One region of the Allobosea rubneri genome, then DNA from elsewhere that is predicted to be linked to it. Evidence: riboswitches for the same ligand, from Rfam matches in the RefSeq annotation. Region 1 holds a riboswitch; each other region holds the start of a gene.
What was found. Region 1 has a riboswitch for cobalamin ahead of RKE40_RS22800 (ABC transporter substrate-binding protein). Riboswitches for the same ligand answer to the same signal wherever they lie in the genome.

Region 1 (2,254 bases):
GTTCCGGGAACTCTTCCCACAGGTCGAAATCCTCGCCTATGAGCGCGACACCTCCCTCCCCGAGATGATCAAGGATGGCAGCCTCGATCTGTGCATCACCGAGCGCTATTTCGGTGACCCCAACGTGCCGCAGCATCTGGTCTGCACCTATCGGCCGGCACTCGTCTTCCCCACCGCCTGGGGCGCGGCCCCGGCGCCGGGCGAGATCCGGGAATGGGCGCAGAGGCGCCCCTTCGTGACCTATGAGCCCGGCCAGCTGCTGCGCAACCTCGCCATCGACTACCTGCGCCCCGACGGGTCGGAGATGGAGATCGCGATCTCGACCTCCGGCAGCTCGAGCGTGAAGCGCTGCGTCGAGGCCGGGATCGGCTTCGCGATCATCCCGGCCTGGTGCCTCGACGGCAGCGAGACCAGCATCGCCGGACTCGAAATCGCCGAACTGCCGGAGATCCCGATCTATTTCGGCGAAGCGAGCTTCCTCGCCCGCAACCCTTATGTCGTGACGCTGCGCCAGCTCTGCGGCAACCTGATGCAGACGGCGTCGGGCCCGCAGCTTCCGACCGCTTGACGCCGGTCCTTGCCGATCTATGGTCGCAGCCGATCATGGTTCTCCAGGCGTCACGCCCTGGAGCTAAGAGGGAATTCGGTGAGGCGCGCAGCGCCGAGGCCGAGGCTGCCCCCGCAACTGTAAGCGGCGAGCTCTCCACCCATCGTCCACTGGCGCTCCGGCGCCGGGAAGGCCGGACGGAACCAGCATCGACCCGCGAGCCAGGAGACCTGCCCTGATCATCGGAAGGTCTTTCGGGCGGGGTGCTCCGGAGGGTTGCGGACAAGCGCGGGACGAGGATCCCGCCGCTCCGTCGCAATCGCCTGCTTCCCGCCTTCATCTCGGGGAGCGATGAATCCAGATGCCCATCTCTACGAGCGCCGCCGGCGCCTTTGCTCGCACCAGCTTGACAGGTCGCGGCGCAGCCCTCTATCAGCTTTGTTATAACATTACATATTGGCTCAAGTCGCGCCGACTTGGCCCATGCCTCGGCGCCGGCCGTTCTCTCCCGCCTTCGAAGGGTTTCATGCACATGGTCCAGCGTTTCTCTCTCCCGCTGGCCCTGGCTGCCGGCCTGTGCCTCGCTTCCGGCGCGCAGGCCGCGCCGACGCAGTATCCGCCGACGCAGTATCCGCTGACGCTGGAGAACTGCCGGGAGACCATCACCTTCAACCAGGCGCCGAAGCGCGTGGTCGCCGTCGGCCAGACGCAGACCGAGATCCTCTATGCGCTCGGCCTGGGCGACCGCGTCGTCGGCACCGCCGTCTGGTTCAGCCCGGTCGCCAAACCTTATGAGGCGGTGAACGCCAAGGTGAAGCGGCTCGCCGACAATGACCCGAGCTTCGAGGCGGTGGTCGCCCAGGAGCCCGACCTCGTCACCGCGATGTTCGAATGGCATATCGGGCCGAACGGCATCGTCGGGAAGCGCGACCAGTTCGCCAAGGTCAAGGTGCCGACCTATGTCTCGCCGACCGACTGCGTCGGCAAGGACAATTCCGGCCCCGGCGACGGCGTGCGGACCAAGATGTTCTCGATGGAGCTGGTCTACCAGAACATCCGCGAATTCGGTCAGATCTTCGATGTGTCCGACCGCGCCGAGGCCCTGATCGCCGAGCTGAAGGCACGCGAGGAGAAGGCGGTGCAGTCGGTCGCCGGGATGAAGGCGCGGGACGTGCCTGTCGCCGTCTGGTTCTCCAGCAAGGACATCAAGGGCGATGCCTTCATCGCCGGCAAGAACGGCGTGCCGGCCTATATCCTGTCGAAGCTCGGCGCCCGCAACGTCATCACCACCAATGAGGAATGGCCGCTGGTCGGCTGGGAGAGCATCGCCGCCGCGAACCCCGCCGTGATCGTCGTCGTCAAGATGGACCGCCGGCGCTTTCCCGCCGACGACATCGATCTCAAGCTCAATTTCCTGAAGACCGACCCGGTGGCGAGCAAGCTCGATGCCGTCAAGCAGGACAGGATCGTGGTGATGGATGTCGGCGCGACGCGCGCCGGGCTCGACACCGTCGACGGCATCGAGGCGCTGGCACGCGGCATCGAGCGCTTCGGCCTGGCCCGGTGAGCCACCACCCCGTCCAGCCGAACTGGCCGGCGCGGATCGGCATCGCGTTCGCAGCGCTGGCCGCGCTGGTCTTCGCCATCGCGCTCGCCGTGACCATCGGCGAGATGCGGATTCCGCTGGCGACCGCCTTTCAGGCGCTT
Region 2 (2,254 bases), on a different contig from region 1:
CTCGCCGGTCGACCAGGCGCCCTTGATGAACTGGACGACGCCGATGCGCCAGCCATGGCCGAGCGCCCGCAGGATCAGGCCGAAAGCGGCGGTCGACTTGCCCTTGCCGGGCCCCGTATTGACGATCAGCAGGCCCTTTTCCAGCGTCTTGCCGGCGACCTCGGCGTCCTGGACCGCCTTGCGCTTCTCCATCTTCGCCTTGTGGCGGGCGGCTTCGCCGTCATCGATCGTCATGGCTTTTCTCTGCTACTTCACCTGCATGGGCAGACCGGCGACCATGAAGACCACGCGCTCCGCCTGACTCGCAAGCCGCTGGTGCAGGCGCCCCGCCTCATCGCGGAAGCGGCGGGCGAGTGCATTCTCCGGCACGATGCCGAGGCCGACCTCGTTCGAGACCAGCACGATCGGGCCCTGCGCCTCACGGCAGGCGGCCATGAGCTCGCCGGTCGCGATGGCGATGTCGCGCTCGGCCAGGATGAGATTGGTCAGCCAGAGCGTCAGGCAGTCGACCAGCACGGGCTGCCCCGACGGTACCGCACGCAACGCCTCGGGCAGCGCCATCGGCGCGTCGACCGTCCGCCAGTCCTGCGAGCGTCGGGCGCGGTGCTCGGCGATCCGCGCGCGCATCTCGTCGTCATAGGCCTGGGCGGTGGCGATGTAGACCCAGGGCGCCGGCAGGGCCTCGATCAGCGCCTCGGCATGCCGGCTCTTGCCGGAGCGGGCGCCGCCGAGAACGAGGGTGAGCGGGGGAAGGGGCATGCTTGCGGTCTCCGGGTCATACTCGGACTCGCCCCGAGCATCTCGTTCAGGAGATTCCCGGCTCTCCGCTTCGCTTCGGCCGAGAATGACGGCACTGCATTGCACAGCGCCCGCCGGATGGCTAATGATCCTGCGGACGGTGCCTCGGCGACGAGGTGAAAAGGGAACGCGGTGCGATACCGCGGCTGCCCCCGCAACTGTAAGCGGCGCGTCCTGCGCCATCGGCCACTGGGTTTCCCCGGGAAGGCGGAGCAGGACATCAAGCTGCGAGCCAGGAGACCTGCCGTCTTTCGATGTCGTCCAACAGGCTGCCGGTGGGGTGGCCAGGAAGTGAACCAAAATGAATACGGCTACCGTCTCCAGCCAGGCCAGCGTCTCCGAACGCGCGAAAGCCGTCGCTGCCGCACTGATCCTCGGCTTCGTGCTGGTCTACACCGTCGGCTTCGCGGCCTCCGCGAATGTCCACAACGCGGCGCATGACGCCCGCCACGGCCTTGCCTTCCCCTGCCACTGACGGGGAAGCATCATGGTCACACGTGTTCTCACGGTCAGTCTTCTGGCCGGGCTTCTGGCTGGGCTGCTGATCTCGGCGCTCCAGCACGTCACCACGACGCCGCTCATCCTCAAGGCGGAAACCTATGAGGCGGCGCTGCGCGCGCAGCCTGCACCGACGCTCGCCGCCTTCAACGACGAAGCCCGCATCCACCTCGCGCACAACAATCCGGCCGCCGGTGCTGAGCATACCGGCGAGCATGAATGGAAGCCGCAGGACGGCTTCCAGCGCACCGCCTTCACCAGCCTGGTGACGATCGGCACCGCGATCGGCTTCGCCGCCCTGCTGCTCGCCGGCATGATCGCGGCCAATGAGCGGATCGATGAACGTCGGGCGCTGGCCTGGGCCGTCTGCGGCTTTCTCGCCTTCGGGCTCGCCCCGGCGATGGGGCTCGCGCCGGAACTGCCGGGCGCCGCCGCTGCCGAATTGCAGCACCGGCAGCTCTGGTGGCTGATGACCGCCGCCGTCACCGCCGGCGCGCTCTTCGTCTTCCTGCGGGTCGAGGCCTCCTGGGCAAGGGCGCTCGCCGTGCTCGCTTTGCTGCTGCCGCACCTGATCGGTGCGCCGCATCCGGCGGCGCCGGAGAGCAAGGTCCCGGCCGAGATCGCGGCGCATTTCGCGGCGCTCTCGCTCGCCATCCAGGCCGCGCTCTGGCTCGCCACCGGCTTCGCCGTCGGCGTGCTCTGGCCCTGGGCCACGCGCCGCAGCGCCGCCACCGCGGCGGCCTGACGCCTCGCGCGGCCGGAAACGGCCGCGCCAGCCCAAGGAAGTACTCTCATGCTCGAAGGCGATCTCGCCCTCGCGACCGTCGCCCGGCAGGAGCCGGGCTGCACCATCCATGTCTGCACCGTCTGCCGGCGCCAGCGCGAGGATCTGCCTGATGGCTTCGACCAGCCGGGCATCGCGCTCGCGGCGGCGCTCGGCGAACGCATGGCCGGCAGC
Region 3 (2,254 bases), on a different contig from region 1:
TGAAGGTCGGCGCGAGCCGGTAGGTCGTGTGGCCGCCGAAGGTCTCGTCCTCGTCGCGGCGGATGTTCGCGACGGTGAAGAAGCGCTCGCTCCAGTTCGACTGCAATTCGAGGAAGGCGCCGGTATTGCCGTTCGAGGCGGTGAGCGAGCGCGATTCCAGCCGCTCGTTCTCGTATTGCAGCCCCATCACCAGCATCTGGCCCTCCATCAGCTTGAGGTCGCCGCGCCAGTCGTATTTCGTCCGCTCGCCGAGATTGTCGGTCGGCAGGCCGAGAATGCCGGCGGCGTTCGGCGAGCGGTTGGAGCGATCCTGGTTGGTGTAGGCGATGCCGAAGCGATTGACGAAGCGGCCGTCGAACGGGTCGAAGACCAGCTCGCCGCGGGTGAAGGCCTGCTTGTAGCTCTGGCTCGAGCGGTAGGCGTTCGGCACGCTCGGAAAGCCGGAATCGCCGGTCGAGAGCAGGTAGCCGTCGGAATAGCGGCCGATCCAGTTGAGGCTCAGCGTGTCGGTGAGCTTGAAGCCGAGGCGGGCGGAGTAGTTCCAGTTGTCATAGGAATTCGGGTTGATGCGGCGCCCGGGCGGAACGAGGTTCGGCGGCGTCACCGGCGTCGAGTCGGACTTCAGATGGGCGATGTTGAAGGCGTAGTTGAAGCGGTCGTCGCCGCCACTCAGGCCGAAAGCCTGGTTGAAGGTGCCGTAGGAACCGGCCTCGGCCGAGGCGGTGAGCTTGGGCGGGCCCTCGCCGCGCTTGGTGGTGATCGAGATCACGCCGCCGAGCGCATCGGCGCCATAGAGACCGCTCTGCGGGCCGCGCAGCACCTCGATGCGCTCGATGTCGTTGGTCAGCATCGAGCCGAAATCGAAGGAGCGGTTCGGGGTCGAGGGATCGTTGGCGTCGATGCCGTCGATCAGCACCTTGACGTGGTTCGAGTTGGTGCCGCGCATGAACACCGAGGTCTGGCCGCCGGGGCCGCCGATCTGGACGATGTTGAGGCCGGGCACGGCGGCGAGCGCCTGCGGCAGGGTCCGGCGCTGCTCGCGCTGGATCTGATCGGCGGTGATGACGGTGACGGAGCTCGCGACCTCGCGCGCCGGAGTCGGCGTGCCGGTGGCGCTGACCACGACTTCGTCGAGCCGGATGGTTTCAGGACCTGCTTGAGCCCTGGCGGCAAGGGGATTCAGCGATGTGCCGGCGAGCAGCAGGCAGGCGAGCGGCAAGGGGCCGCGCAGGGCGGTCTGGGGGAAGGGGAGCACGGAAGAAACCTCGGGCGGTCAACGTTGTGGCACGTCACCGCGAACGCGATCTCCCGCCCGCTCCCGAAAAAAGGGCAGCGCGCAAGTGAACCAGCGATCGAAACACCCCGTCCGAACGTGTTCGCGTGTGACCACGACTGACGGCAGGTCTCCTGGCTCGCGGGTCAGCGCCTTCTCACCGCCTTCCCAGGGCCGAGGTCCCAGTGGCGTATGGCGAAAGGCTCGCCGCTTACAGTTGCGGGGGCAGCCGCAGCATGGGGTGGCGAGCCACCCGCACTGCGTTCCCTTTTGATCCCGTGAGGGAACCGTCGCGTTTACGAGTAGGGCTGGAATGAGGCGCCGTCAACGCCGGCCGCGAGGCGCGGGGATGCCCGGGGCACCTTGCGGTTCATCAATATATATTATATGTAAATGTATATTGAAATCCAAGCGACAGGGGCCGCCATGAAAATCGTTGAGATCTCGGAGAAGCTTTCGGTGGCTGGCCAGCCTGCTCTCGCCGATTTCAAGCCCCTTGCGGCGCAGGGCTTCAAGGCGATCGTCAACGACCGTCCCGATGGCGAGGAACCGGGCCAACCCGGATCGGCCGCGGAAAGGCAGGCGGCCGCCGAGGCCGGAATGGCCTACAGCTTCGTGCCGGTGACCGGCGCGACCATTACCCGCTCCGATGTCGAGGCTTTCCAGGCGGCGCTCGCCGCGGCGCCGGGGCCGGTGCTGGCGCATTGCAAGGGCGGCACGCGGGCGCTGACCCTGCACGTGCTCGGCGAGGTTCTGGACGGGCGGATGAGGGCCGAAGAGGTTCCGGGTTTCGGCGCGCGCTTCGGCTTCGACCTTGCCGGTGCAAACGCCTGGCTCGACCGCGAGAGCGGCCGCAGCCCGCAGGTCAAGGGCTTCTACGAGCCGCGCAGTGGCAGCGTCCAGTACGTCGTTTCCGACCCTGCGACCCGGCGCTGTGCCATCATCGACCCCGTGCTCGACTACGATGAGAAGTCCGGCGCG

Region 2: it holds a riboswitch for cobalamin, as region 1 does, so the genes downstream of both, RKE40_RS13985 (CbtB domain-containing protein) here and RKE40_RS22800 (ABC transporter substrate-binding protein) in region 1, are expected to answer to the same signal.
Region 3: it holds a riboswitch for cobalamin, as region 1 does, so the genes downstream of both, RKE40_RS29040 (TonB-dependent receptor plug domain-containing protein) here and RKE40_RS22800 (ABC transporter substrate-binding protein) in region 1, are expected to answer to the same signal.

What each region holds. Positions count from the first base shown of each region.
Region 1 covers NZ_JAWDID010000047.1:24,073-26,326, forward strand. The annotation lists gene RKE40_RS22795 (LysR family transcriptional regulator) at 1-568, shown strand, start outside; cobalamin riboswitch at 588-799, shown strand; gene RKE40_RS22800 (ABC transporter substrate-binding protein) at 1,080-2,114, shown strand; gene RKE40_RS22805 (FecCD family ABC transporter permease) at 2,111-2,254, shown strand, end outside.
Region 2 covers NZ_JAWDID010000018.1:92,985-95,238, forward strand. The annotation lists gene cobO (cob(I)yrinic acid a,c-diamide adenosyltransferase) at 1-234, opposite strand, end outside; gene cobU (bifunctional adenosylcobinamide kinase/adenosylcobinamide-phosphate guanylyltransferase) at 247-759, opposite strand; cobalamin riboswitch at 880-1,061, shown strand; gene RKE40_RS13985 (CbtB domain-containing protein) at 1,100-1,273, shown strand; gene RKE40_RS13990 (CbtA family protein) at 1,286-2,041, shown strand; gene RKE40_RS13995 (DUF1636 family protein) at 2,090-2,254, shown strand, end outside.
Region 3 covers NZ_JAWDID010000098.1:5,101-7,354, reverse strand. The annotation lists gene RKE40_RS29040 (TonB-dependent receptor plug domain-containing protein) at 1-1,255, opposite strand, end outside; cobalamin riboswitch at 1,381-1,580, opposite strand; gene blh (bifunctional sulfur transferase/dioxygenase Blh) at 1,700-2,254, shown strand, end outside.